Regions from separate parts of the Pseudoalteromonas sp. Angola-4 genome, predicted to be linked through region 4. Evidence: predicted binding sites of a transcription regulator. Region 4 holds the regulator's gene; each other region holds the start of a gene.

Region 1 (7,773 bases), on a different contig from region 4:
CGCTAATTGCACTAAGTGCTTTTCTGCCAGTTCGTCCACTTTATCAAGCGGAGCGCTGAGGTTGTCGATTATGCTACGCAAGCTGGTTAACTGCTCTTCTATTAACGGCTTAACGTCTTCTTGGCCTTGTGTTTTACCAAGCTCTACGCCTTCTTTATAGCCTGCTTCTTTGCCCTCACCAACCCCTTTTTCAAAGCCATCTATGTAGCCTTGTTCGTGCCCTTGCTTTAAGCCTTCCTCATAAGCATCTTGCCTAATGCGCTCAAGCTCAGCCATAGTTAACGAAGGCAGTTCAGGCTCTTGCGGCTGAGTGTCTTCTACAGCTTCTTCTTCAACTTCTTTTTTATACAAATCAGAAAGTGGTGTGCCAAAAGCCGTTGAACGATTGCCAAAACTGCGCTCATCAGGAGCAACATCAGGTATTGGCCAGTTTTTTAAAAGCTCATCAGCTTCATCTGCATGTAAAGGGCGACCTTTTAATTTAGACATAGCTTATAGGAACTCCTCGCCACCACCGCCGCCTAACTGAATCTCACCCGAGTCAGATAGGCGCCTTGCTGTTGAAAGCACTTCTTTTTGGGCAGCTTCTACTTCACTTATTCTAACCGGTGCCATTGCTTCTAAGTCATCGGCAAGCATTTCGGCAGCACGTTTAGACATATTACCCAAAATTTTATCTTTAAGCGCTTCGTCAGTCCCTTTAATTGCTTTCATTAATACGTCTTGCTGTACTTCACGCAATATGGCTTGAATACCGCGGTCATCCACATCCATAAGGTTTTCAAACACAAACATAAGGTCCTGAATTTGCTGAGACATTTCTTCATCGTGTTCACGAATAGAATCCATCAACTGCCCTTCTACATTTGTATCTAGGTAGTTCATTATATCTGCCGCGGCTTTTAAGCCACCCATTTTAGCGGCTTGTGCGCCTGCTTGGCCGGCAAATTGTTTTTCCATAATCTCGTTAAGTTCTTGCAATGCTGCAGGTTGCACTTCTTCAAGGTTCGCAATACGCATAGTTAAATCTAGGCGCACTTTTTCAGGAAATTGCGCTAGGATTTCTGCCGATTGCTCAGGCTCTAAATACGATAAAACAATAGTTTGAATTTGCGGGTGCTCATTACGAATAATATTGGCAACTTGCTTTGAGTCCATCCATTTAAGTGAATCTAAGCCTTTAGCGCCCGAGCCCATTACAATTTGGTCTATCAAACTTGCTGCTTTATCTTCACCTAATGCGGCGGTAAGCGCCTTTTTAATAAAGTCTTCTGACTGGAAGCCAATTGTACTAAAGCTTTGTATTTGTTCTATAAATAAATTGTGAACTGCGCTTATTTTAGATTGTGACAAGTCATCTAGCGCAGCCATTGCCATACCCACTTTTTGCACTTGCTTAGGCTCTAAGTGTTTAAGTATTTGCGCTGCATCTTCTTCAGATAAGCTCAATAAAAGAATTGCGGCTTTATCTACGCCATCTAACTTATCAACATCAAACGCTGGCGGGAGTTGTTTTTGTTCTTGATCAGTCATCTTCTGTTAACCACGCTTTCACTACTTGTGATGAGAGTTCAGGTTCGTTCGCTACAAGTGCTCTTACCGCTTTAAGCAAATCTTCGTCGCCATGTAAATCTGGCAGCTGTAGTGTACCATCGCTTGAGAAGCCTACAGAAGCAGAATCAAAGTCTTTATTTAGCATATCTAGCGTGCTATCGCCAATATCCACCCCAGAGCTTAATGCATCTTCATCGTACTCTTCGAGCGTATCATCTGGGTATATTAAGCGTTTAAGCATAGGCTTAACAACTGCCATAATAAGCACAATAATAACCAGCGCACCCAGTACTAAGCGGACGATTTTCATAAACCAGTCCTGCTCCCACAGCGGTACTTCTAAATCTAAATCAACTGCTTCGCGTACAAATGGCACGGTTACCACCTCTAATGCATCGCCACGTTGCATATCAAAACCTACCCCACCTTGTAATAGGCGACGTATATTTGACAAAGCCTCTACCGAGCGCGGCGCCATGGTTGTTTCGCCGTTTTCACCTACTTTTGGCACATAATCAACGGCAACCGAGACGCTAATTCTGCGAATAACCCCTGTTTGTTGGCGCTTATGCGAAATGGTGGTGTCTAGCTCAAAGTTACGTGTAGCCTCTTTATGCACTCGGCTTGGGTTCGTTGCCGTACCAGCATTGCCCTGGCCTGCCACTTCTGGAATAGTTGAATTCATAGGTGGCTGATTAGTGAGTGCCCCAGGAATACCTACCGCTAAGCCACCAATGTTGTTCTCTTCAAATGTGGTTTCGCTTCTTACTGCTGGTAAGTCTGGGTTGTAGCGCTTTTGTGTTTCTTCTACTGAGCTAAAGTCCATATTTAAATCAACTTGCGCCGTGTAGTTACCCAAGCCGACTACAGGAATAAGAATACTGTCTATTTTCTCTAAATACTCTTGCTCACGCTTTCTTTCAATGTCGTACTCTTTACGAGAGCGTGCTGCTAATGAGTCTTGCGAGCCTGAATTAAGTAAGCGGCCGTTTTGATCTGTTACCGTAACACGTGAAGGCTCAAGCCCTTGTACTGCAGAGGCAATCATATCAACCACTGAGTCAATTTCTTCGCCATCAAGCATTCTGCCGCGCTTAAGAGTCAATACCACTGTGGCTGATGGCTTTTTCTCTCTGCGTGCAAATACGTTTTCTTTTGGAATGGCTAATAAAACTTTAGCGCGTGTTACGTTGTTTAATTCTTCTATGGTGCGGGCAAGTTGTTGCTCGCGGCCATGTTTTAAACGTTCACGCTCTAACCGTTGACTAACACCAAAGCCCATATCTTGCATTATGATGTCGGTGCCTGAGGTAGGACCTTGCTCTAGGCCTTCACGGGCCATAAGCAATTTAATGTTTTGATACTCGCTTTCATCAACCGAAATTACGTTGCCGTCTAGCTCGTAGTCAATTTTTTGTGCATCTAAAAAATCAAGGGTTTGGATCAGCTCTTCTGTTGGCATTTTACCAAGTGGACGCATGTCTGGCTGACGTGCCCAAATAATCACAAATATGGCAATAGCTAAACAAATAGCCAGCGCAATAATAAGGGTGACTTGGCGAAGCACATCAACACCATTTAAGGCGCTTAAGTAGCCCGACTTTTGTTCTTGTTGCTCGTTATCTTCGCTTTGGTCAATACCGCCGCCAGCAAGAGCAAGATCTGTTGATTGATTAGATTGCGCCACAATAATTCTCCACTACCTACTTAAACAGGCATGTTCATAATTTCTTGGTATGACTCAACAAGTTTATTTCTTACTTGTACTGTAGCCTCAAATGCCACTGACGATTTTTGTGAGGCAATCATTGCCTCAGCAAGCGATACACTTCTATCACCCATTTCAACAGCCACTACTTTTTGTTTGGCATCTTGTTGTAAGCCATTAACCGTGTTTAATGCATCACTTAGTAAGTCACCAAATTGAGCAGACGATGTCGGCTGAGCTTGAGTAGGTAGCTTATTGATTTGATTTGTATGGCCTGCTTCTAAAGCCATTGATTGCATTTCTTGAAATAGCGCGCTGTTTTGAATTTTCATAATTTTCTCTGGCAAATGCAGTTAACGTTCATAAAGGGAATAAAGCACAAAGTGTGCCATAAAAATAAACCTTTAATTACATAAGGTTAACCATTATTTTTGAGAGTCAGAGATTTGACAACCCTAAACTAAGCGTGGTTAGTTTAGGGTTATATAGAAGAAAGGAATAAAGTTATGCGGGCAGCGAAATACCTAAATCGCGCATTTGCGCTAGTTTATAACGTAAAGTACGCGGGCTGATCCCAAGTGTTTGGGCAACATCTTTACGTTTGCCTTGGCAGCGCGCTAGGGTCTCTAATATTATTTTATGCTCTTTATCTTTTAGCTCATCTTTATAGCTGCCAGTATCAACACTAGGCAGAGAGCTACTCGCCTCTGCAGGCGTTATTTTGTCATCATAATACGCGCCACTGGGAGTGTTCGCTTGTTCAGGCGCTATCTCCTGTTTAGGCGTACTGTTAATTGGCGCTTGCATTAAGTTTTCAATAAAAATAGCCTGTTCGCCAATTACATTGCCCGTTCGCAAAATAAGCGCACGTTGAATTACGTTATCAAGCTCGCGTACATTACCAGGCCATGCATGGCTTAGTAATTTTTGCTCAGCGGCACTATCAAGTGTTGCTAGCGGCTCTTTACTTTTAACTAAATGGCGCTCTATTAAATGCTTAGCCAATACTATTATATCGCCTGGGCGCTCACAGAGCGGTCGCCACATTAGGGGAAATACATTTAAGCGATAATATAAGTCTTCTCTAAATTGGTTATCTGCAACGGCTTCTTTTAGGTCGCGGTTACTGGTGGCGAGTACTCTTACATCGAGTGAAATTGTTTTTCGGGCACCTAAACGCTCAACTTCACGCTCTTGCAATACCCGTAATAGCTTAGCTTGCAGCCCCAAGTCCATTTCGGTTATTTCATCAAGTAATATGGTGCCGCCCTGTGCTTGTTCAAACTTACCAGGGCAAGCTTGAATAGCACCGGTAAACGCGCCTTTCTCATAACCAAATAAAGTGGCTTCGAGCATATTTTCAGGAATAGCAGCACAGTTAATCGCAACAAACGGTTCATTACAGCGTTTTGATTTGTCATGAATATAACGCGCCAGTACTTCTTTACCAGAGCCACTTGGCCCAAGCACCATCACACTTGCATCTGAGCGCGCCACTTTGCTCGCCAGTTCTAAAAGCGCAATACTGCTAGGGTCGGCAACAATTGGGCCGTCAGTGTCTTTTGGCTTTTCGGGTAAATACCGACTAACCATATTTAAAAGCACCTCAGGGGCAAATGGTTTAGCCATATAATCAATTGCGCCTAAGCGCATTGCCTCTACTGCATCATCAATCGTTGCATAGGCAGTCATCATTAATACGGGGAGATCTGGGTAGTTAAGCTTTATGCTTCTGAGTAAATCTAGGCCGCTCATCGCGCCCATTTGCACGTCGCTGACCACTAATGAAAACTCAGATTTTTTTAATTGGATCATGGCTTGCTCAGCACTATCGGCTGCAACACAGGCAATACCCGACATTTCTAACGTGTCTATGAGTGCTTCTCTTAAACCTGCATCATCTTCAACCACTAGTATTGTATTACTCATGCTGTTTTCTCCTGCGTTGAGGCCGTGCATATGGGCAACAATAAACTAAAACATGCACCACCATTGGCATTATTAACCACTTCAACACGTCCTTGATGCGCATTAGCCACAGAGCTTACAACAGCAAGCCCAAGCCCTGTACCTTGGCTTTTTGTGGTATAAAACGGTTCAAAAATTTTCTCTATTTGGCTCAACTCTACACCAGGGCCGTTATCGCATACGCTAATACGCACGGTATCGGGTTCGCTGCTATCGCGCTGCGCTTTCAATGTCACCTGGGCTTGGCTGCCAATAATTTGAATACTATTGTGAATAAGGTTTTGAATAGCACTGGCCAGCGCAGTTTTATTACCGGTAATTTCTATGTCTGGCTCTGGTAGCTCAACAACAAGTGAGCTGTTATTTAAGGCCACCATTGCATCGGCACCTAGTTTTACCTCGTTTAAAAGCTGCTGCATAGAAACCTGTTCAACCACTTGTTGCTCGCCGCTTTTGGCAAAAAGTAGCATATCGTTAACTTGGGTTTCTAAATCTTTTAAACGCGACATTAACTTAGTTTGAAAGTTATCCCGTGATGACTCTGGTAGCTTTTTAGAGCCCAAATTGGCCGCGTACAACATAGCCGCCGAAAGCGGTGTACGCACTTGGTGCGCAAGCGATGCCACCATTTTACCTAACGCGCTTAGGCGCTGCATATGGGCTACGCGCTTTTGCAAGCGGCGCGTTTCTGTTAAATCTGTCATTAATATTAATTGCCCAGGCTCTGGCGCTAGCGCAGTAATATCAAGCTTTATAAGCCGGCCGTCTTTGAGTGACACTTCATGTCCATCATCTTGGTGGGGACGAAAAGAGCGCTGAATAATGTTAAACCACTTCTCTCCTTCGAGCGGCTCGCCTAACATATCAATCGCTATTTGATTGGCTTTTGCAATAAGCCCTTTGCCATCAAGCACAACAACACCCGCAGGCATAGTATCAACTAAGTGCGACAGCCAACTTGCTTGCTGTCTTAAATCACTTAATTCACCAATGTACTCTTCTTGAAGTAAACATGGGTTATACTGTTTTGCAGTAATAAACTGTGGTTTAAGTACACTCGCAAGGGCCATAATCAAATCTCTTAATGATGTAGATACAGGGCTAAATGCACAATTTATACCAATATTATTTTATATATTTTTCATTTAGTTACCTTACAATAACGCGTAACAAAAAAATGACGCACACTAAAAGGAATAATAATGAGTGAGCAAAATAAATGCCGTTGTGAGTGGCTCGACGCCACAAAGCCTGATTATGTGAAATACCATGATGAAGAATGGGGAGTCCCCCTTTATGACGATACGAAATTATTTGAATTTATTACCCTCGAGTCGGCGCAAGCGGGCTTAAGTTGGTACACCATTTTAAAAAAGCGCGCAGGCTATAAAAAAGCATTTGCTAATTTTAATGTGCAAAAAGTGGCTAACTTTACAGCTGATGATATAGAACGGCTAATGCAAGATGAGAGCATAGTGCGTAACCGCTTAAAAATTGCCGCCACCGTTAATAATGCTCAACGGTTTATTGAGATTCAAAAAGAATTTGGCAGCTTTAGTAATTACCAATGGCGATTTGTGGGCAATAAACCAATTATTAGTGATTTAAATAGTGTTGAAGACACCCCTGCAATTACCGAGGAGTCAAAAGCGTTTGCAAAGGATTTAAAAAAACGAGGTTTTAAATTTTTGGGCCCTACAACGGTATACGCACATATGCAGGCCTGTGGCATGGTTAACGATCATAGTAATGATTGTTTTAGAAGAGCCGAGATTATTAAAAATTATTAGCTGTAAGCTGTAAGCAAGAAAATTAAAAGAGCCAAACTCGGTAATTTGTAGTGGTTCGGCACTTGCTAAGTTTGGCTAATCTCGCGATAGATTGTACTTTTTCATTTTTTCAACAAGCGTTGTACGCCTTACACCTAATATTTCTGCGGCGCGCGCAACAACGTAATCAAAACGCTCTAACGCTTGGGTAATTAAGCTTATTTCAAGCTCTGCTAAATAATCTTTAAGCTCTATGCCCTCTTCGGGTAATACGCCAGATCCCGGTTGGCTAAATTCAGGCTCTGGTTCATTATCATCATCGCTAAAGCCTGAGCTAAAAATATCGTTAAAGGCATCTTTTTCAAGTAGCTCTTCAGGGTATTCTGGCTCGTATGCGTCTACCTCGATGTAGCGATATTTATTGGGTAAATCGGGTACATCCACTACTTTTTCAGGGAACATAATCACCATGCGCTCCACTAAATTAGCAAGCTCTCGAATATTACCAGGCCAAGCATGTTCTTTGAGGCTCTCAACCGCGCGCTCTGTAAATTTAGCCGACGTACCACTTTGCTCATTCACACGACGCATTAACTCTTTAAGTAATAAAGGTATGTCGTCTGCACGTTCATTAAGTGACGGGTTTTCAATAGGAAACACGTTTAAACGGTAATATAAATCTTCCCTAAAGCTGCCCTTTTCAATCATTTCCTCAAGGTTGCGATGAGTAGCGGCAATCACCCGTACATCTGCTTGAATAGCTTTTGTGCCACC
Region 2 (7,773 bases), on a different contig from region 4:
TTGATAGGGGCTTAAGCGAAATTGAAAAAGAGCAATTTAAGCTTTGGATGATGCAAAGTACCGCCCATCAAGATGCCGTCTACGAACTTGCGCAGCTATGGGATGAATTGGCCGTATTAAACGAGTTAAGCAGTTTATTTCCGCATCGAAGTGTAAAACAACCCCAGAAAAAAAGATGGGCGTTTTCTAGTGCCATTGCCGCGAGCTTATTTGCAGCATTAATGGTGTGTAGTTACTTATTAATTAACCTTGAAAACGGCTACAACGAAGAGCTGGCTAAAATAAATTACACCAAAATTTATACAACGAAGGTGGGCGAACAAGCCACGTATGTTTTACCCGACGGCACCATAGTGCAATTAAACACGAATAGCCTATTAGAGGTAGCTTATAGCAAAGGGCGTCGTCAGTTATTACTGAGTAAGGGGGAAGGGCGTTTTAATGTAGCAAAAGATGCATCGCGCCCATTTAGTGTGATGGCTGGCGATAAGAGCTTTACGGCACTTGGTACTGTATTTAATGTACAACGCAATACCTCTTCTGATTTAGAGCTGGTTGTAACCGAAGGTAAAGTGATGATCACCGACCCAAGTGTTGCGGTAAGTGCCAACGATTTTAAAGACTACCAACTGGCTGATAATAACGCTAAAAAAGTACGTAAAATCAATGCCAATATTGTTATCTCTGGCGAAAAAGCAATTATAGAGCAAAGCATTACTAAACCTATCACGCAGCTTTCTGTGGATGACGTACAGCGTGATTTAGCGTGGCAAAATGGCATGTTAATTTTTAATGGCGAGCATTTAAGTGATGCATTAAATGAAGTGAGCCGTTACACCTCTACGCGTTTTGAGCTTTCAAGCGATGAGCTTGCCAATATAAAAGTAGCGGGTGTATTTAAAGCTGGCGATGTTGAGGGGCTACTTGAGAGTTTACAGACTAACTTTGCAATTGAGCATGAGCGTTTAGGTGAACATATGGTGAGCCTAACACAGCAAACTAAATCATAAGAAATGTTATGCATATCAAACAAATGTTAGGTGAAGTTGCATCTTTAAATGTTATTAGTAAAAAAAAGTTTAAAAAAAAGAAAAAAAACTATAGAGGAATTTTGTTTGTCAGCTGTTTATATAAATTGCGCAGTAACCAAACGCATTTATTTAGTGGTTTAAGTGTACTTGCTCCGGCTATTTTTAGCTTGAGTGTGCAAGGGGCAACACAGACCACTGGGCAAATGGTGCAATTTGATATACAAGCGCAGCGAGCAGACAAAGCCTTAATAGAATTTGCTAAACAAACAGAGCAAACCGTGGTGTTTTCTTATGAGTTGGCAAAAAATTACCAAGCAAATTCGGTTTATGGTTTTTATACCCAATTAGATGCACTGCAAGCATTATTAAGTGGGACTGAGCTCGATGCGGTTGTTGATCAAAATGGTTTACTGAGTATAAAACTCAAACAAATCAATAGGAAAGATAACAACATGATGAAGCTTTCAGGGGTTAGTGCAGCTGTATTACCAGCATTGCTTGCAGCAAATTCACACGGTGTGAATGCAGCAGAGGATGTTGCACAAGAGAAAATAGAAAAAATAGCTATTGTAGGTAGCCGCGTAGCAGGGCGCTCAGTAGAAGATTTACCCGTACCCGTTGATATTTTAAGTGCTGAAGCACTTGAAAACACAGGCCAAACCGAAGTTGGCCGTATGTTGCAATCTATTGCACCTTCATTTAACTTTTCAAGCTCGTCAATCAGTGACGGCACTGATGCCTTACGACCTGCAACACTGCGTGGTTTAGGGCCTGACCAAACACTTGTGCTTATTAATGGTAAGCGCCGCCATCAGGCAAGTATTATTCATATCAATACCTCAGTAGGGCGTGGTACCGCAGGTACCGATATGAATGCTATTCCAGCCTCAGCTATTAAACGTATAGAAGTTTTACGAGACGGTGCAGCAGCGCAATACGGCTCAGATGCAATTGCCGGTGTAATTAATATTGTACTAAAAGATGGCAGCGAAGGCGGCAAAGCAGCGATTAATTACGGCCAATACTCAGAGGGTGATGGCGAAACAGTAAACGTTGATTTTAATAAAGGATTTGCCCTAGGTGATAGCGGCTACTTAAATGCAACACTTAATTACCGCGACCGCTCGCCTACTAACCGCGCAGGTTTGCACGGCTCGTGTCAGTTTTATGGATGTACAGAGCTTAGCGACGGTACTTTACTGGCAGGCGATCCGCGTGAACTGATCGCCGACAGAGACACTTTTCGTATTGGTGATGCCGACTCACAACAATTTGGCTTAACCGTCAATACAGGGTATGAGTTAGGTGATGGCGAGCTGTATGGCTTTATTACTTATTCAACGCGCGATAACGAATCAGCAGCGTTTTTCCGCCATAATGCAAATGCGGGCGGTAACCCTGTTTTGCAAGATAACGACGCAACTATCCCGTTAGGCTTTTTACCTAAAATTAATACCACAATTGATGATATTTCTTACAACTTTGGTTACAAAACCGACTTTGATAACGATGCAAGTTTAGATGTATCGTACACCTACGGTGAAAACAGCATTGATTACACAACAAGTGACACAATCAATGCCTCGTACGCTAACTTTTTACGTTACGAGCAAGGTTTAAGTGCCGCTGATATTCGTAGTACTATTCCGCGTGAAGCCTATGCCTATGGCATGGAGTTATCACTGCAAACCATTAATATAGATTTTACACAAAACTTTGATGACTACTCATTGGCTATGGGTGCAGAAATTCGTACCGATGAATACCGTATTTTAGAGGGTAGCGAATATGCTTATCGTGATTACGACACCCTTGATGGGGTAAGTATTTATAGTGGTTTAAGTGGCGGTGTAGGCTCTGAAGATGCCTCTGGCGGTACGCAAGGTTTTGGTGGTTCTTCGCCGGCATCATCGGTTGATGAGTCACGCGATGTAATTTCGTTTTACCTTGATGCAGAAACCTACCTAATTGAAGATGTCATTTTATCAGGCGCACTGCGTTACGATAATTACAAAGGCTTTGGCGACACGGTAAACTTTAAGCTTGCGGGTAACTGGGCAATTACTGATGATGTGTCACTGCGTGGTGCATTAAGCTCAGGCTTTAGAGCGCCATCAATGCAGCAATTGTATTTTAACAATATCAGCACACAATTTGTTGTGGCTGAAGACGGCTCATTAGTTGCTGAAGAAGTAGGTACATTCAGAAACGATTCAACCCTTGCACAAAGTTTAGGTATTCCAAAGCTTAAAGAAGAAAAATCGCAAAACCGCAGCTTAGGTATTGTCTACAACGTAACGGATAACATTAATGTTACTGTGGATTACTACTCAATTGATATTGACGACCGCATAGTAATTAGTAATCGTTTAGGCAAAGGGCTTTCTTCAAGCCTAGATGCTGCATTAATCAGCTCAGGCGCAGGTGCAGGACAGTTTTTCTTAAATGGTGCAGATACCGAAACTTCGGGTATTGATTTTGTAGCTACTTGGAATACCGAGGGATTAGGTGGCACGCTTGATTTTACTTTAGCAGCTAACTTTACTGAAACTGAGGTGGTATCGTTATTTACGCCATCGGGCTCAGGGCTTGAAACCGTACCGGTTGAAGATGTTTTCTCTGATCAAGAAATTTCAATTATTGAAGAGTGGCAACCAGAAGATCGCATCAACTTAAGTGCGCTTTACCAGCGTGGTGATTGGACTGTAAACCTTTCACTTAACCGCTTTGGTGAATACACAGTAGAAGATGGCGGGCGCCAAACCTACGGTGCAGAAATTTTAACTGACGTTAAAGTTAACTACTTCGTGACTGAAGATTTATCTGTAAATATTGGTGCAAATAACTTATTTGACGTGTACCCAGATAAAAACACCATTGGTAACTCACGCTCGGGCACAATTGTAGATTCAAATGGCAATACGATTGTAAGCAGCGATGGGGTATTTGAATACTCTCGCCGTTCAGCGCCATTTGGCTTTAATGGTGCTTATTACTATGTAGGCGCAGAATACCGTTTTTAATAAATAACACTCCCTTATGTTATTTAAGTTCAAAGGGCCGTAAGGCCCTTTTTTTGTATTTAGCCTTTTCCGTATTTATCTGTAAACCGCGATTTATTTTATTGTGCAACGCCTTACCTCAGCGTTAAAGTATACCAATTCGCTTAATTAAACATTATTTCGGATTGGTATACCCCCTGTATGGCTTTGATAATACTAAATGAGGCATTTTGGACTTGGTTATACATAGCAGGGTTTAAACTGGACGTTGTAATAATAAAAAACCCAGCGGCTAGGCTGGGTTTCAAATATATGCAATTGAAAATTAATGCTTTTGCATACGGCTCATTTCGGTGTGGCAGCTTTGCATCGTTAGCAAGGTTTTCGCTAAGGCTGCTTCACAGTCGGCTGGCTGTGGTTTATCCATCGCTGCTTTAATTTCTTCAAGGGTTTTATCTTCTACCTCTTCAAGCTCTTTAACGTATGTTTTATCGTTATGAGAACTAAACGAAGTGAGTAGGGCTGTGTAAGCTCTGCGTGCTTCTACAGCAAAAGAAGAGCCGTCTTCACGCTCACCTTTTTCGTTAACAGCATAAGGTTGTAAGCGCTCAACACTTACTTTTCGTGCGTCAATCATGCGTTGAAATAATGCGCCAATGGCTGGGTCTTCAACTTTCTCTTGCGCTTTTTGATAAAAATCAATGCCACTGTTCATTACTTGGATGATGTCAGTAATATGAGTTGCTTCTGTTCCTTGATGGGTATTCATAATGACCTCTCTTTACATGAATTTAAGTTTCATAGTAACTAAAGCAAAGGCCATTCCAATTTAATTTTAATTTTTAAGTTATTGTAATTATTAGTCATTTTTTTATTTAGCAAGCAGTAAGGCTATTTAAAATAAAACAACCTCGCAAATTTTACATAGCTTTTGTAATAAGGTTATTTAAGCTCATCCGCCACTTCGGCTACTTTTTGGCGTAACCAAATATGGCTTGCATCGCGATGCAGTAAAGGGCTCCAAATCATATCTAGCTCAAAAGGCGGTATAGGAAATGGAGGTTCTAAAATTTTAAGGCCTGCATCATCTAAGTAAATATTGGCAGCCTTTGAAGGTAAGGTCGCCACTAAATTTTGCTCTTTTGCCAAATGAATGGCTACATGGTAATTACGGGTAAACGTGGCAATATTTCGGTGTTTACCAAAATGGGCAAGTGCTTCATCTACCCAACCTAGCTTTTGTACATCTTTAGGGTCCATTCCTACGCCAACCCCAAAGCCGGTTTTACTTACCCATATGTGGCGGGCTTTTAAATAGCTGTCTAGGCTAAAGTTTTCGATAATTGGGTTGTCGGCTTTTACTAAGCAGCAAAAGCTGTCTTTCCATATGCGTTTATGATGAAAAGATTGCGGAAGGTTTTCAAAGCGGTTAATTGCCATATCCACTTTACCATTTTCAACATCATGAAACGTTACATCACTAGGCGTCAGTATATCTAGGGTTGTATCGGGCGCTTCTTCATGAAGTTTACTTAAAAGCTTTGGCGCTAATGTACTGGCTGCATAGTCACTGGCCATTATTCTAAATACACGTTTACTTTGGCTGGCTTCAAATTCGCGATTAGGTGCGAGGGTTTCTTCTAGGGTCATTAATATACCGCGAATAACCGGTTGCAGCTCTATAGCACGCTCTGTAGGGACCATACCTTCACTGGTACGTACCAAAATTGGATCGTTAAACAAGTTTCTTAAACGCTTAAGGCCGTTACTCATAGCGGGTTGAGTAATACTTAACTGGTTAGCGGCGCGGGTTACGTTACACTCACGTAATAGGGTGTCGAGGTAAACCAGCAAATTTAAATCTATTTTACTTATGTTCATTGTGTGTCCTTTAACGCTTACCAGTGATGAATAAAGCGTTGTGCTGTCGGGTATGGGTATATGTGACTAACATGACCCTTTTTTATATTTTGCTGAGCTTGCTTCCAAAAACTAACATCAACAAGCTCGGGGTGTGTACTGAGTAAAAACTGTTTGTACTTTGGGTTTGGCATAACAAAGGTACAAAGTTGCTCAGGAAAAACATCTTGTGGCGCAACTGAGTAACTTTGTTCATCAGTTAAGTAATCATCATAGCTTTTGGCCTTAGGTAAGGCCCTAAAGTTCATATCTGTTAGGTATTGAACCTCATCGTAGTCGTAAAAAATAATGCGCTTGTGTTTGCTTACCCCAAAGTTTTTAAGCAGCATATCGCCTGGGAATATATTTACCGCAATCATTTCTTTAAGTGCTTGGCCGTACTCTTCTATTGCATCGGCAGCACTTTCTTCGCTGGCGTTTTCTAAAAATAAATTAAGCGGTGTCATGCGCCTTTCAATATATAAATGCTTGATAATAAGCCACGGGCCTTCAATTACCATAGATGAGCCAATGGTTTTATGTAGCTGTGCCAGTAAATTACTATCAAAGCGTGCCAAAGGAAATACGACGTTAGAGTATTCTATGGTGTCGGCCATGCGACCAACCCGATCATGGCTTTTTACCAGCTGATAGCGTTTAAGCACGGTATCGCGGCCAAACGGTTTGCTTTCGCCAAACTTATCTTTAATTACTTTAAATACATAGCCAAAAGAGGGCAGCGTAAATACCATCATCACCATGCCTGGGGTGCCTGGCGCTATAATAAAGTTATCGTCTGAGTGAGACAAGTGATGTAAAAATTCACGGTAAAACTCTGTCTTACCTTGTTTATGAAACCCAATGGCATTATAAAGCTCAGCGAGTGTTTTATTAGGCATAAGTTGATTTAAAAATCGCACCATGGCTGAGGGCGCATGGGTTTCAACCATAAAATAAGCCCGTGCAAAGCCAAAAATAACCCGCATTTGCGATGATTTAGTTAATAGCGCATCGAGGTATAAGCCTTTATCTTCATGGTGTAGTACCGCAATAATAAAAGGCTGCACACCGCTTTGAGAGACCACACGGCCGACTATGTAAGCTGCTTTGTTACGATAAAAAGGCGCGTGCAAAATATCAAAGCGCATTTGCCAAGGCTGGTGGTGAGTGTCGGGCGCTTGTTTGTAAAATGCCTTTACGAGCAAACGTATATCCCGCTCTAAATTTACAAACGGGGCTTTAAAATCAAAATGCTCAATAATACGCTTTATTGTGGGCTTTAAACCATCCACCACTGGAAAGTAGCTGCGGTACTCTGCCTCAACAGGAATGGCTGGGGCATCTTTTAATGTGGCTTGTACAAATATAAAGTCGTTATGAAAATAGCGTCTGTGGTACAAACGGCAAAATACTGAGTTATAAAATGTTTCGGCAAGTTCAGCTTGAGGATGAAAGCATAAAAAGCGTTGGTACAGTATTTTTACTTCAAGCCAAAGTTGCTCATTTAATTGCTCAGTTAACTGTGCTTGTTTTAATGCTTTAGTGGTTTCGTTTACTCTGTCATCGTAGTAACTAATACGCAGTTTACTAATTTCATTAATTTGCTGCCAATCGCGCTTTGCAAAGGCAAGCGGGGCTTGGGCGGTGGTTTTTTGAAACAGCTGATAATGCTTTTTAAAACCCGTTAAAATTAATTCAGCTATGTGGCGTGGCTGCATAAACACTCCTTAAAAAAGTGTATATAACGATTTTAGTACAGCATTTATAAATGTTAGTGCTGCTGTAGTGTTATACACGTTAGAGCTTTAACTCTATAGTTGTTAAGGTTATGTTATTTTAAG
Region 3 (7,773 bases), on a different contig from region 4:
GTTTTGATAAAGCATTAGGTGTGCACCCGCATGCAATGTTGATCCGCTCACAGCGGGCAGAAGTACTTGCCACAAATATAGCGAATGCTGATACGCCTGGCTATAAAGCAAAAGATATCGACTTTGCCTCAGCATTAAAAGCGGCAAGGTCAACTCAGCAAAGCGGCAATAGCATGGTTACTACCAATGAAAAACACATTGCTGGTGGTACTCGAAGTGTAGGTGGTTCTGAATTATTTCGCAATCCAAATCAAGGAGATACAGGCGATGGTAACTCAGTTGATATACAGGTGGAACGAAACTTGTATACACAGAATGCGATGGAGTATCAGGCAAGCCTGCAATTTTTAAGTAGTAAATTTAAGGGCCTGAATAAAGCGCTCGGTAGTCAAGGATAATAATTATGAGTTTATATAACGTTTTTGATATTTCAGGCAGTGGTATGAGTGCGCAAAATGTTCGCTTAAATACCACCGCGAGTAATATTTCGAATGCTAATACAATTAGTTCATCCCAAGACAAAACTTACCGAGCACGCCAACCTGTATTTGCTGCCGAGTTGACGAAAGCGTCTGCTTCAGCCAGCAACCCTCAGGGCTCCGCTGTTGGTGTTAAAGTGCTGGGAATTGTTGAGAGTAACAAACCACTACAAATTGAATATAACCCTAATCACCCAAGTGCGGATGAAAATGGCTATATCTATAAACCCAACGTTAATGTTGTTGAGGAGATGGCAAATATGATCTCTGCTTCTCGCTCTTATCAAACAAACGTGCAAGTTGCCGATGCAGCTAAGCAAATGTTAAGCAAAACGCTGTTACTTGGGCAGCGATAACCGAGGGTAGGTTATGAGTAACGATATTAGTACTAGTTCATCTTTTTTGGACTCTATAACTTGGCAAGAGACCCAAGTAGCGACAACCACTGAAGAGAGCGATGCATTAACGCAGGAAGATTTTTTCTCGTTGCTAACTCAGCAGCTATCGTATCAAGATCCGAGTAATCCGGCTGATAACGATCAGATGATTGCGCAAATGACTAATTTTACCATGGCGCAAGGCATCACAGATTTAAACACAAATTTTGAGTCACTTGCCTCGTCAATGACCTCAAACTCTGCCTTACAAGCATCAACGCTGGTTGGTAAGCAAGCGCTTTTAGAATCTAATACGCTTGAGCTTGGCGAAAGCGGAGAGGCAAAAGGGTCTGCGGTTGCTGAAGAAGCCGTTGATAATTTAACAATTAAAGTCACAGATGCTTCTGGGCAACTGGTTAGAACTATCGATATGGGTTCGCAAGCAGCGGGTGCAGTGCGCTTTAGCTGGGATGGTAATAATGAATCCGGTGAGCGCCTACCAGAGGGCGAATACACTATTACTGCAGAGGGCAGTACCAACGGCGAGTTTTCAAGCTTACCGGTGGCAACATTCAAAAACATTGAAAGCGTTAATATCAATGGCTCTAGTGGCATTATTATTAACACTAAAGAGGGTGCGGTTAGGTTGACTGATGTCGCAGAGATCGCATAACCAATTAAAAAGTATTTCGCCTGCTAGCAGGCTATTAGATTAAAAGTTAGAGGTGAATTATGAGCTTTAATATCGCACTTACAGGCCTAGCTGCCGCTCAAAAAGACTTAGACGTAACAGCAAATAATATTGCTAACGTAAATACCACTGGTTTTAAAGAATCGCGGGCTGAATTTGCTGATGTATATGCTGCATCTGTGTTTAGTGCAGGTAAAACCAAAAATGGTGATGGTGTGCAAACAACCATGGTTGCACAGCAATTTCATCAAGGCTCACTGCAATTTACTAACAACTCGTTAGATTTAGCGATTACCGGCGAAGGGTATTTTGCAATGACTGATGATATTTCGTCGCAAGATTTAACCTATACTCGTGCAGGTGCATTTAAGCTTAACCAAGATAACTTTATGGTTGACGCCAAAGGTAATTACTTACAAGCTTTTCCGGTTGATGCATCAAGTGGGGACACCACATCGGTAAGTCTAAGTACAACTAACCCAATTCAAATTCCTGATTCATCTGGTTCGCCTCGCGCAACCGAAAACGTATTTTTATCGTTCAACTTAGATGCAACAGCTGATGCAACAGGCCTCGATTTTGATCCGACATCGAACGGTACCTATAATTCGTCGACGTCTACTACTGTTTACGACTCATTAGGTGAACCACATATTCTGCAATACTTTTTTGTAAAAGAAGAAGATGCAGCTGCAGGTGGTACAGACAATAGCTGGGAAGTATACGCTACGCTTGATGGTAAAGTGGTAAACGGTACATCTGGTGCAGAGCAAACAACTACACCATATACACCTATTACCACACTTGGTTTTGATTCTAGCGGTTTACCCGCCACAACAGATGGTGTAGCAAATACTAACGCCACCACGTTTGATGAAATTAATTTACCGGCAGGTGCAGGTACTGGTTTATCGTCAATGCTTGATAACGGCGCAACATTCCCAAGTACAGGTATTGAGCTAAACTGGCGTGATGAAAACAACACAGCTGGCCGTATTCCAACTCAGTACTCAAGTGGCTTTGAAGTAAAAGCACTTGACCAAGATGGTTCTACAGTGGGTCGTTTAGCGGGCATTGATATTGGCACAGACGGTAAAATTGTTGCCTCATACAGCAATGGCGATTCAACCTACTTAGGCCAAGTTGCTATGGTTCGCTTTCCAAACTCTCAAGGCCTTTCGCAAGTAGGCGATACCAGCTGGAAGCAAAGCATTGACTCTGGTGAGCCAGTGGCCGGTGAAGCAGGCTCGGGCACTTTTGGTAGTATTAATTCATCCGCGCTTGAGCAATCTAATACCAACTTAACAAACGAATTAGTTGATTTGATTACCGCTCAACGTAACTACCAAGCGAACTCAAGAGCGCTTGAAGTTAACTCAACAATTCAGCAAAGTATTTTGCAGATTAGATAAGTTAATCTTATTTTTGGTTAAGATTTTAAGGCTGCATTTTTGCAGCCTTTTTTGTAGCTATGTCGCTAAAATTAGCCTAGCTGAACCGTTCAATACCTTCCTTATACTGCGTCAAATTTAACCTGGCATCTATTTTGCATTTATCAGCTCAGAGATTTTTTATGTGAGTCGATGTTATGGACAAAATGGTCTACATTGCAGCCTCTGGCGCTAAGCAAAGCCTACAAGGGCTTGCACTTAAAGCCAATAATTTGGCAAACGCAAACACCACGGGTTTTAAAGCTGACTTTGCGCAAGCGCGCTCTATGCAAGCATTTGGCGAGGGCTTACCAACGCGTGTGTTTTCTATGCAAGAGCGACCAGGTTCTAACATGACCTCTGGCGGCATAATCGAAACAGGGCGAGATTTAGATATTGCCATGAGCGATAACGCCTGGCTTGCCGTTCAAGATGACTCAGGAAACGAAGCCTATACAAAAGTAGGCACGCTAAACATTACTGCGCAAGGTATGTTGGTAACAAGTCATGGTCGTCAAGTTATTGGCGAAGGTGGCCCCGTAATTTTACCGGTTCCTATTGAAAAAATAAGTTTTAGTGAAGATGGTGCCATACAGGTTCGCCCCCAAGGCGCACCAGCCAATTTTTTAGAAGAAGTAGACACGCTGCGCGTTGTTGAAGGAAACAGCAGAGAGCTTGAAAAAGGCAACGATGGTTTATTTAGACCTGTACCAGGGCAAACTGTCGACACCTCTGCAAATGTAAAAGTGTTAAGTGGTGCACTGGAAATGTCTAACGTTAATCCAGTTCACGAAATGGTCGATATGATCAACCACCAACGTCAATTTGAGTTACAAGTAAAACTAATGAAAACAGCTGAAGAGATTGACGAACGTCAAGATCAGTTGATGCGCATAGTTTAACTTTAAAATGAGGGCATACTTATGAATCCTGCATTGTGGATAAGTAAAACAGGGCTAGACGCTCAACAAACTGATATTTCAGTTATTTCAAATAATTTGGCGAATGCCAGTACCGTAGGTTACAAAAAAAGCCGCGCTATTTTTGAAGATTTATTGTATCAAAACATCAACCAACCTGGCGGGCGCTCATCACAAGATACCGAGCTGCCATCTGGCCTAATGCTAGGTGCGGGTGCAAAAGTGGTTGCTAACCAAAAAGAGTTTACGCAAGGTAATATGCTCACCACCGAAAACTCACTCGATTGGATGATCTCAGGCGAAGGCTTTTTTGAAGTGCTGCAACCCGATGGCAATATTGCGTATTCGCGAAATGGGCAATTTACTACCGATGAAGACGGCCGCATTGTTACCTCAGGTGCAGGTTTTGTTGTTCAGCCGGAAATGAATGTACCCGATGATGCGCAATCAATTACAGTCTCTCAAGATGGTGAAGTATCTGTACGCGTTGCAGGGCAAGCCGATAACGTGGTAATTGGCCAGCTAACAATTAGTGACTTTATTAATCCATCGGGTCTTGAGCCAATTGGTCAAAACCTTTACACCGAAACCGCTGTTAGTGGTGCGCCTGTTCAAGGTAATCCAGGCGTAGAAGGCTTAGGTACTATTATTCAAGGCTCGCTTGAAACATCAAACGTTAATGTAACGGAAGAATTGGTTAACCTTATCGAAACTCAACGTGTTTACGAAATGAACTCAAAAGTAATTTCGGCCGTTGACGAAATGATGAGCTACATCAATCAACAGTTATAACCGTGCACAAGGGGATAGTTATGCGTAATGTTATTTTATTTGCAGCAGGCACCTTATTTTTAAGTGGCTGTGTTTCTACGCAAAATAGTGAAGTGGTTCAAGATGACCCCTACTACGCACCCATGTACCCAGAGCCTGTAGCAGAGCCTGTTGTTGCAACGGGTTCGTTGTTTAACACCAATACATTTAATGATTTGTATTCAGACAAAAAAGCACTTAGAACCGGCGATATAATTACCGTTAAGCTTGAAGAGTCAACACAAGCTACAAAAGCCGCTAAAACCGAAACCGATAAAGAAACCGAAGCCAGCCTAGACCCCGTTATTGGGTTAGGTGGTTTACCTGTAAATATAGGTGGCGACAGTATTCAGTTTGGCATTGGTAGTGATTCATCATTTACCGGTGACTCTAAATCAAATCAGTCAAACAGCTTAGTGGGCGACATCTCGGTGAATGTTATGCGTGTTTTACCCAATGGTAATTTAGTTATTCGTGGTGAAAAATGGCTAACACTTAACACCGGCGAAGAGTTTATTAGGCTCGAAGGGCTTGTACGTCCGCAAGATGTAAGCGCCGATAACACGGTTGAGTCGAATAGAATAGCTAATGCCCGAATTCAATATTCAGGTAAAGGACAAACACAAGAAGCGCAAAGCCCAGGGTGGTTAACACGTTTCTTTAGTAGCTCGTTATTTCCGTTTTAGAGGATAGTAGTATGAATAGCATTAAAGCGTTTATTTTGATCATACTGCTAGGCTGGCAATTTTCTGCCAGCGCCGAGCGTATAAAAGATGTCTCTATGGTTGAAGGCGTACGTGCTAACCAATTGGTTGGCTATGGTTTAGTGGTGGGGCTACCTGGTACTGGGGAGCAAAACTCTTATACGCAACAAAGCTTTAGAGGCATGCTAAACAGTTTTGGAATTACGCTGCCTTCAACACAAAGTCCTAAAATTAAAAACGTAGCAGCAGTGGCTGTCCATGCTGAGCTTCCGCCGTTTAGAAAGCCGGGTCAAACAATTGATATTACGGTATCTTCTATTGGCAGTGCAGGCAGTTTACGTGGCGGCACCTTGTTACAAACTTTCTTAAAAGGGGTGGATGGAAACGTATATGCTATAGCACAAGGTAGCCTAATTGTGGGTGGTTTAGGAGCACAAGGGCTAGATGGCAGTAAAGTGGTCATTAACACCCCGACAGTTGGCCGCGTACCTAACGGAGCGACTGTTGAACGCGAAGTTAAAAGCCCTTTTATGCAAGGCGACTACATTACTTTTAACCTAAACCGCCCAGACTTTACAACGGCAAAACGTTTAGAAGCAACAATTAACAACTTGGTAGGCCCTAATAGTGCACAAGCTATTGACGCTGCCTCAGTACGCGTTATTGCGCCACGTGATGCATCGCAACGAGTGTCTTATTTATCAACGCTTGAAAACCTAGAGTTTAAGCCTGCTGACACTTCAGCCAAAATTATTGTTAATTCACGTACGGGAACGATTGTCATTGGCAAAAATGTGAAGCTACAGCCTGCGGCAATAACCCATGGCGGCCTAACAGTCACAATTGCTGAACAGCAAAATGTAACGCAGCCTAATCCATTAGCAGAAGGCGAAACCGTTGTTACACAGCAAAGTATTATTGACGTTAATCAAGATGATTCTCGTGCGTTTGTATTTAACCCCGGCGTTAGCTTAGATGACTTAGTGCGTGCTATAAATGAAGTAGGCGCAGCACCTGGAGACCTAATGGCTATTTTAGAAGCGCTTAAAGAAGCGGGTGCAATTAACGGACAGCTTGTTGTTATTTAATTATTTTTAAGAATGTTTACCCTTCCAAATAAAGCTTAAGTACTCAAAAGGTACTTAAGCTTTTTACTGTTTACCTTTCTTTGGCTCAATTTTTGCATTTCTTAAAGCATTATTCATTTTTGTGTCAAAAAGCTGATGGAAACAAATCACCTCGATAAGCAAAACTTTTTTGATTTAAGTAATCTTAATACTTTACGTCAAGACGCTTTAAACAGCGGTGATGCATCTACTGATGCCTCTAAAGCGGCGCTAAAAAAAGCAGCGGCACAATTTGAAGCTATTTTTACCCAAATGCTTCTAAAAGGGATGCGTAAAGCCAACGAAGCATTTGAAGATGAAGACAGTCCGTTTAACTCTAGCGGCGTAAAGTTTTTTGAAGAAATGCACGATCAGCAGCTCTCTTCTGAGCTTTCATCAAATGGGTCTTTAGGTTTGGCTGATTTAATTGTTCAGCAGCTCTCACCAGAGGCTGAGAACTTTATGCCTGGCTCCGTATTAAGAACTACTAACAACTTTATGAGTGATAAACGCGCAGGCTCTGAACTACCGCACGAAAAGGTACACAGTGAAAAGCAAGCAAATAAAGATGACTCAGTGGTTAGCAGTGCGGCAACACAAACTAAAACCACAACACAGCCTACACAACAGTCGTCATTTAATAATGCTGAAGAGTTTGTTAGTGCAGTGTGGGAGCATGCTAAAACAGCGGCCGAAAAAATTGGTTTAAACCCTGCAGTAATGGTGGCCCAAGCGGCACTTGAGACGGGTTGGGGTAAGCATATTATTAATAAAAGCGACGGGAATAGCTCAAATAACCTGTTCAATATTAAATCAGATAAAAGCTGGGAAGGCGATAAAGCAAGTAAAGTAACGCTTGAATTTGAGCAAGGTACCCCTGTTAAAAAGCAAGCAAGTTTTAGAGCTTACGAATCTATAAAAGAAAGCGTGAACGACTTTGTCGATTTTTTAACGCAAAACCCACGCTACGAAGAAGCATTACAAAAAACAGCACAGCCAAACGAATTTTTAGATTCGCTACAAAAAGCAGGCTATGCAACCGATCCTAATTACGCGAGTAAAATAAAAAAAGTGCTAAATAGCAGTGAGCTTAAAAATATTGCAACAAGCGCGTTTACCCAAGGAGTGAAGTAATATGTCGTTTAGTTTATTAAATATTGCCAGTGCTGGGGTGCGTTCAAGCTCTGAGCTGTTGCAAACGACCAGTAAAAACATCACCAATGTAAATACAGAAGGCTACGTACGTGAGCGCACTG
Region 4 (7,773 bases):
GCCTCTGCTGCTGAGCCTGCCGCTCAACCGCCAGCAAATCAAATTTCTATTAGTGCAGACCGTCAAGAAGGCCAACTTAAAGAAAACGTAGGTATTTTTGAAAAGAACGTCGAAATTGTGCATGGTAATCGCAAAATTACAGCCGACCGACTCGAAGTACATAAACGTGAAGACTTAGGGGATAACAAACAACTCCTTATTGCCACTGGCAGCCCAGCCTACTTCGAAGAAAAACAAGACGACGGTACCGTAATGAGTGCCAGCGCAAACGAAGTACGTTACGACGTAGCAAAGCGCTTTTTAACGCTTGTTGGCGATGCTGAAGTCGCACAAGCCGGTCAAAAAATTAATGCTAAAAGTATTACCTACGACATGCAGCAGCAGCTTATTAGCGCAGAAAAAGACGAAAACTCTACGGATCGTGTCCACACAATTTTAGTGCCTGTTGAAGCAAAAATTAAAGAAAAAACAGGTAACGAAGGTCAACCATGAGCACCTTAAAAGCAAAACTATTAGCAAAAAGCTATAAAGGCCGCCAAGTTGTAAAAAATGTAGGCCTTGAGGTAGAAGCCGGCAGCATTGTTGGCTTATTGGGCCCTAATGGCGCAGGTAAAACCACCACCTTTTACATGATTGTAGGATTAGTACCTAGCGACAAAGGTAAAATTTCTATTGATGATAACGACATTACGTTATTACCTATGCACAGCCGCGCCCGTTTAGGCATTGGCTATTTGCCGCAAGAGTCATCAATATTTAGAAAGCTGACAGTTTATCAAAACTTAATGGCTATTTTAGAAACGCGTAAAGAGCTCAATAAAGCCGCGCGAGAAGAAACGCTTAACAACTTACTTGATGAATTCAGTATTCAGCATATTCGCGATAGCCAAGGTATGGCGCTTTCTGGTGGTGAACGCCGCCGTGTAGAAATTGCCAGAGCACTGGCAGCAAACCCTAAATTTATTTTATTGGATGAGCCTTTTGCTGGTGTTGATCCGATTTCAGTGTTAGATATAAAGAAAATAATAGAACATCTTAAAAACCGTGGCATTGGCGTATTAATTACCGATCACAATGTAAGAGAAACCCTTGATGTTTGTGAAAAAGCCTACATTGTTTCTCATGGGGAGCTAATTGCATCTGGCACCCCAGAACACGTATTAAATGACAAAACTGTACGCGATGTTTATTTAGGCGAGCAATTTAGGCTGTAACATTTAAGCCACACCTACAAGCATCTGCTAATATTAATTATAACAACATAAAAGGATTGTTAGAGATACATGAGGCAATCATTACAGCTGCGCATGGGCCAGCAACTTACAATGACTCCACAATTGCAACAAGCGATTCGCTTGCTGCAGCTCAGTACATTGGATCTCCAGCAAGAAATACAAGAAGCACTTGATAGCAACCCGCTATTAGAAGTAGAAGAGCAAGATTACACGGAAGAGTCGGCTGGAAAAAATGAACAAAAAGCAGATACGGATGATGTAACCGTAAGCGCATCGGCTGACGGTACAACCAGCGAGTACGAGCAAGACAGTGGCGAAGCTTTAAATAAAGACACCGTTAGCGATGATATGGCAATGGATGTAACCTGGGATGAGTACATGAGCGCAGCCCCTGCGGCATCCTCAGGCCCAATGCCGGAAGATGAGTCTATTTATCAAGGTGCCTCTACTGAAACGCTACATGAGTATTTAATGTGGCAGCTTCAGCTTACTCCTTTTAGCCCAACTGACGAAGCCATTGCTATTGCCATTGTAGAAGCTGTAGATGACTCGGGTATTTTAACGCTAAGTTGCGAAGAGATTTTAGAGAGCTTTAACCAAGAAAACGATGACGAAGTTGAAGTTGAACTTGATGAAATAGAAGCCGTTTTAAAGCGTATTCAGTTATTTGACCCTGTAGGTATAGCCGCGCGCAGTTTACAAGAGTGCTTGTGTATTCAGCTAAACCAGTTTGATAAAGACACCCCTTTTATAGAACAAACTAAAATGATCTTAACCGATCACATTGATCTATTAGCGGCACGCGACTATCGTACATTAATGAAAAAGACTAAGCTTAAAGAAGACGAGCTTAAAGAGGTCATGACCCTAATACATACCCTCAACCCAAAACCTGCAGATACAATAGTAAGGGAAGAGTCGGAGTATGTGATACCAGATGTGTCGGTTAAAAAAATAAAAGGCCGCTGGGTGGTAGAGCTAAACCCAGATAGCATGCCAAAAATACGCGTAAATAGTCAGTACGCGGCTATGTCACGTACCGTAAAATCAAGTGGTGATAGCCAGTTTATTCGCTCTCACTTACAAGAAGCTAAATGGTTTATAAAAAGCCTTGAAAGCAGAAACGACACGCTGCTTAAGGTAACAAACTGTATTGTAAAACAGCAACAGGCATTTTTTGAACATGGCCCCGAAGCCATGAAGCCAATGGTTTTAAACGATGTTGCTGAAATGGTAGAAATGCATGAATCGACAATTTCGCGTGTTACTACGCAAAAATATATGCATACACCACGTGGTATATTTGAGCTTAAGTATTTTTTCTCAAGCCACGTAAGCACTGAAAATGGCGGCGAGTGTTCATCAACCGCAATACGTGCCCTAATTAAAAAGCTAATTGCCGCGGAAAACTCAGCTAAACCATTGAGTGATAGTAAAATTGCGGATATATTGGCAGAGCAAGGAATTAAAGTAGCTAGACGCACAATAGCAAAATACCGTGAATCGCTAGCTATTCCACCGTCAAATCAGAGAAAGAGTTTGATATAAGACGTAAAAAACAAAGAGGAAATGCTTATGCAACTAAACCTAACTGGTCGTCACGTAGAAGTAACTGATTCACTTAGAGACTATGTAAATAATAAATTTGCAAAGCTAGAAAGGCACTCAGATCATATTAGCAATGTGCATGTCATTCTCGATGTAGAAAAACTCAACCAAAAAGCAGAAGCGACTATTCATGTAAGTGGCGCAGATTTATTTGCCTCAACAGAGCACCAAGATATGTATGCCGCTATAGACTCGTTGATTGACAAGCTCGATCGTCAAGTCATAAAACATAAAGAGAAGCTTGCTAGACACTAATATTATGAAATTAAGTACATTAGTATGCCAGGACTGCAGCAAAGCTGCGGTCCTTTTTAGTAGTAAAAAAAGAATTTTAGAGTTTATCAGTGAGCTTGCTCATGAAAAGCTCCCCTACTTACCACAACAAGATATTCTTAATGCGCTGGCAAGCAGAGAAAAGCTAGGCAGTACTGGTATTGGCCGGGGTATCGCCATTCCTCATGGCAGAATGGGTGGCGTAGAAGAGCCGCTGGCTTTAGTACTTGTTAGCGACACTCCTGTTAACTTTGATGCTATTGATAACTGCCCTGTTGATATTTTTGTTGCACTCATCGTACCAGATGGCGATAACCAACAGCACCTAAAGACTCTGGCAACCATAGCTGATAAACTGAGCAACAAAGAATTTTGTAAACAGCTGCGTAGTGCTAAAACCGATGCAGAGCTGTATCAAGTAATTGTTGATCAATCGTAGTAAATACTAAGGGCTATAAATGGAGTTAATTATCATAAGCGGCCGTTCTGGTTCAGGTAAGTCGGTTGCTTTACGCGTGGTTGAAGATTTAGGCTATTATTGCGTAGATAATATTCCGGTCAACCTACTGCCCTCTTTAGTGCGAAGTGTTTCAGATAACTATGACAAAATAGCCGTTAGCATAGATGTTCGTAATATTCCCAAAGAACAAGACGAATTTAACGATATTCTCGAGTACCTTCCTGACTTTGCTAAACCCACACTGTTTTATTTAGATAGTGATGATCAAACACTGATCAAACGTTTTTCAGAAACACGCAGATTACACCCTTTATCCATCGATTCACTGCCGCTTGATTTAGCAATAAAAAAAGAAAAAGAACTGCTTGATGTACTCGTAACGCGCGCTGACTTTATGCTAGATACCACCGATTTAAGTGTGCACCAATTAGCAGAGTCAATTCGCGAAAAAATACTGGGTAAAAAAGATAAGCAACTTATTGTAACGTTTGAATCGTTTGGCTTTAAACACGGCATACCTAAAGAAGCTGATTATGTTTTTGATGCTCGCTTTTTGCCAAACCCCCACTGGGAGCCTGAACTCAAACCGCTTACGGGCCTTGATCAACCAGTAAAAGATTTTTTGGCAAATCACAGCATAGTGCAAAAATTCACTTGGCAAATTCAAACCTTTGTACAAACTTGGTTGCCACACTTAGAGCGTAATAACCGTAGTTACCTCACTATTGCAATTGGCTGTACTGGTGGTCAACACCGCTCGGTTTATTTAGCGCAAGCCATTGGTGAGAGCTTTGCTATGACGCATCCGAATGTCAAAATTCGTCATCGTGAGCAAGAAAAGTAACCTTAAAATAATAACCTGTTCAGTTTAGGTATAGTAATTTATGCGCTGTGAAGACACATTTTTAATAAAAAATAAATTAGGCTTACACGCCAGAGCGGCAACGGTCCTTGCGCAATTAGCTGTACAGTTTGATGCTAAAATCACCTTACACCAAGATGATAAAGAAGCCGCAGGCGACAGCGTATTAGCTTTAATGTTACTTGAAAGCAGTAAAGGTAAAGAAGTTAAAGTAGTCTGTGAAGGCCCTGATTCAGAGCAAGCTTTGCATGCGGTTGGGCAATTAATCGCACAACGATTTAACGAACAAGAATAACTTAAAGCACCATAGCCTTATAAGTTAAAGACTTATCAGGCCAAACTATAAAGATTTAGTAAATTAAGGTATTCCGACTCGCCTAATTTAGTGCTTTAATTTAGGGTAATAAAGCCATGCCCCTGCTAAATTTGGTTACTTAATTTTAAACACTAATTTAGCCCCAGCATTGGGTTTAGCACAAAAAATAAAGAAAATAACAGTGGGCAAAACCACTTACTAAACACCTTTCCATTACACAAAAATATTTAGGATGCCAATGCCAGAAGCGTTTGAACAAGACTATCCACTACAGCAACTAAAACAAGTGACTAAATCACTTAATAGTGGGCAATTTGTTCAAGTAAGACGCATGCTAGCAAAAACAGCACCTTGTGATACAGCACTGCTGCTTGAATCCTCTCCGCATAAAATTAGACGCATGCTTTGGCAACTGGTTGACCCAGATGTGCAAGGGGATGTGCTAGAAGAGCTCTCTGAAGATGTACGTTTAGGTATCATTGCACAAATGGAACCTGAGCATATTGCCGCGGCCACTGAGGATATGGGCCACGATGATTTAGGTGAAGTCCTGCGTAGCCTTCCTGACACCGTGTACAAAGATGTGGTTAGCGCTATGGATACGCAAGACCGCGAACGCGCTACACAGGCTTTATCTTACCAAGAGCGCTCTGCAGGCGCGCTAATGAACACCGATACGGTGACCATTCGCCCAGACGTTACACTTGATGTTGTGCTGCGTTATATTAGGCTACGCGGCGAGCTTCCAGAGGGCACCGATGATTTATACGTTGTTGATAAACATAACTGTTTTTTAGGTGCATTATCACTTAGCACACTGTTAACTAACCCGCCTGAAAAAATTGTTCAAGATTTAATGGATGAAGACTGTGAGTCTATCCCTATTTCGATGGATGAAAGCGAAGTTGCTCAGTTATTTGAGCGCCATAACTGGATATCGGCCCCTGTAGTCGATGATAACGCCCACTTGCTTGGGCGTGTCACCATTGATGATATTGTTGATGTTATTCGTGAAGATGCAGAGCACAGCTTATTAAGCCTTGCCGGTCTTGATGATGAAGAAGACACCTTTGCACCTGTTTTAAAAAGCTCAAAAAAACGCTCAGTATGGCTTGGCGTTAACTTACTCACAGCCTTAGCTGCCGCCTTTGTGGCCAGCTTTTTTGAAAGCACCTTAGATATATTACCTATTTTAGCTGTACTCAATGGCATTGTGCCCTCAATGGGTGGTGTAGCAGGTAGCCAATCTTTAACTCTGGTTATTCGCGGTATTGCCGTGGGCCATATTAACCAAACTAACCAACGATTTTTAATGGCTAAAGAGCTGGCGATAGGCGCATTAAACGGGGTTATTTGGTCAATACTTATAGCCAGTGTAATTGCGCTTTGGCAATGGGATTTTATGCTTGGCGGCGTGCTCGCATTTGCAATGTTTATGAACCTTGTAGTGGCTGGTGTTGCTGGCGCATGTATTCCTATTTTATTGAAAAAAATGAATATAGACCCTGCACTTGCCGGTAGTGTTGTACTTACAACAGTAACTGATATTGTCGGTATTTTTGCCTTTTTAGGCACCGCAACGTGGCTACTTATTTAGCAACCTGAGCTCAGGTTAAGTAGCCACTACACACTAAAACATATAATTAAATTGGTGAGCCCGGTGGCATTGGTAAACCACTGAAGTTTTCAGGCCACTTACCTACTTTTAAAAACTGTTTTATTTGCTCTGCTAAATACTGTTTAAACGCGCTTTCTCCTACACTGGTATTACTTAACATTGAGTTTTGATTGTACTCTTTACTTAATTTTACCAAGTAGAAACGTAGCTGCGCCTGCACCTCTGGGCTTACCTTGTCACTAGTGACTAAATCAGCCATATTTTTTGCAGTTAAAAACTGCACCCGCTGGGTGATTTTGCCTTTCATTGTATTAGGTGATGACACATTAAACACTTGGCTGTAAAGCTGCTCTAACAACTCATCTAAGCTGTAAAAATTATAATTACGTACTTGTTGTTGAGCTAAACGATTTAAACGCTGTGGGTTTAATAATAACGATAAACTATGCTGCGCAGCTACTTCTGGCAAGGCCATCGCATCAAGTGTTATACCCGTACGCCCTGTTATGCTTTCACGCGATTTAGACTCGCCATATGCTTTTGGCGGAATAAGCGCTAACACCGACTCAGGCAAAATTAAATTAGCCGGTTTTAATGTTGTTAAAATAGCACTAAGCGCCGCTTGCTGCTGCGCTTTTGCAACCACTTGTGCGCCCTTAGCAGGTGAGTTGTTACGTGTTTCGTATTCGTAGTTAACCCCCGCAATTAGCTTAACTGCAGCCTCTACTTGATAGCGATGAAATAAATAAAGCGGCACGAGTTTTTCTTCTAACTGCGAGAGTGCATCGCCCGTTTTAATGTTGTTAATACCAAATTGCGAAAGCGCTTTTTTACGTACATCAAGCACTCTAAGTAACTCTTGCGTTGGGTTAGTACCGTTATCCCATAAGTGCGCTGTAGGGTGTGCCCCGCCCTTTGCGCGTGCGTCGCTATCAGATATAAACTCAAGGCCCATCGTTTTGTTCTCTTTTAATATTGCTGCAAGCTCAGCACTTTCATCTTGATTGGTAAAGTCGCTGTAACCATACTTAATAACTTGGGTATCCCATACGCCCATACCGCTTGCATAGCCGCGGGTTACATCAAGCTCGCCTTGCTCGTTAAAGCTAAGTAGTGGGTGCGGGTAATCCATAACCGACGCTCTATCCCCCACCGAGGCTGCAAAGTTATGTGCAATGCCCAGCGTATGGCCAATTTCGTGTGCACTTAACTGGCGAATCCTATCAAGTGCCATTGCCTGTAAATTTTTAGCCACCTCGTTACCTTTTAAATAAGGCGCACCAAGGGCTTCTGCAATTAAAATATCTTGGCGTACACGCAATGAGCCAAGTGTTACATGCCCTTTGAGTATTTCGCCGGTACGAGGGTCTATAACAGAGCTTCCGTAAGACCATCCGCGTG

The links. The regulator sigma-54, encoded in region 4, starts transcription at its own class of promoters, with help from an activator protein. The targets are predictions, from matches to a motif close to GTTGGCACGNNNNTNGNNT.
Region 1: the regulator sigma-54 is predicted to act here: its motif matches at 3,637-3,655, upstream of fliE (flagellar hook-basal body complex protein FliE).
Region 2: the regulator sigma-54 is predicted to act here: its motif matches at 4,844-4,862, upstream of PSH48_RS19030 (ferritin-like domain-containing protein).
Region 3: the regulator sigma-54 is predicted to act here: its motif matches at 6,579-6,597, upstream of flgJ (flagellar assembly peptidoglycan hydrolase FlgJ).

The regions. Positions count from the first base shown of each region.
Region 1 covers NZ_JAQREK010000013.1:87,678-95,450, forward strand. The annotation lists gene fliH (flagellar assembly protein FliH) at 1-489, opposite strand, end outside; gene fliG (flagellar motor switch protein FliG) at 493-1,533, opposite strand; gene fliF (flagellar basal-body MS-ring/collar protein FliF) at 1,526-3,241, opposite strand; gene fliE (flagellar hook-basal body complex protein FliE) at 3,262-3,594, opposite strand; gene PSH48_RS14835 (sigma-54-dependent transcriptional regulator) at 3,767-5,191, opposite strand; gene PSH48_RS14840 (sensor histidine kinase) at 5,188-6,300, opposite strand; gene PSH48_RS14845 (DNA-3-methyladenine glycosylase I) at 6,433-7,020, shown strand; gene PSH48_RS14850 (sigma-54 dependent transcriptional regulator) at 7,096-7,773, opposite strand, start outside.
Region 2 covers NZ_JAQREK010000024.1:33,297-41,069, forward strand. The annotation lists gene PSH48_RS19020 (FecR family protein) at 1-1,010, shown strand, start outside; gene PSH48_RS19025 (TonB-dependent receptor plug domain-containing protein) at 1,019-4,054, shown strand; gene PSH48_RS19030 (ferritin-like domain-containing protein) at 4,359-4,802, opposite strand; gene PSH48_RS19035 (LysR family transcriptional regulator) at 4,976-5,914, opposite strand; gene aceK (bifunctional isocitrate dehydrogenase kinase/phosphatase) at 5,932-7,650, opposite strand.
Region 3 covers NZ_JAQREK010000013.1:107,457-115,229, reverse strand. The annotation lists gene flgB (flagellar basal body rod protein FlgB) at 1-398, shown strand, start outside; gene flgC (flagellar basal body rod protein FlgC) at 404-835, shown strand; gene PSH48_RS14930 (flagellar hook assembly protein FlgD) at 849-1,529, shown strand; gene flgE (flagellar hook protein FlgE) at 1,589-2,959, shown strand; gene PSH48_RS14920 (flagellar basal body rod protein FlgF) at 3,136-3,879, shown strand; gene flgG (flagellar basal-body rod protein FlgG) at 3,901-4,689, shown strand; gene flgH (flagellar basal body L-ring protein FlgH) at 4,710-5,393, shown strand; gene PSH48_RS14905 (flagellar basal body P-ring protein FlgI) at 5,405-6,499, shown strand; gene flgJ (flagellar assembly peptidoglycan hydrolase FlgJ) at 6,635-7,651, shown strand; gene flgK (flagellar hook-associated protein FlgK) at 7,653-7,773, shown strand, end outside.
Region 4 covers NZ_JAQREK010000009.1:58,502-66,274, reverse strand. The annotation lists gene lptA (lipopolysaccharide transport periplasmic protein LptA) at 1-492, shown strand, start outside; gene lptB (LPS export ABC transporter ATP-binding protein) at 489-1,214, shown strand; gene PSH48_RS11850 (RNA polymerase factor sigma-54) at 1,284-2,783, shown strand; gene hpf (ribosome hibernation promoting factor) at 2,811-3,098, shown strand; gene PSH48_RS11840 (PTS sugar transporter subunit IIA) at 3,103-3,555, shown strand; gene rapZ (RNase adapter RapZ) at 3,575-4,420, shown strand; gene PSH48_RS11830 (HPr family phosphocarrier protein) at 4,461-4,733, shown strand; gene mgtE (magnesium transporter) at 4,993-6,351, shown strand; gene PSH48_RS11820 (zinc-dependent metalloprotease) at 6,398-7,773, opposite strand, start outside.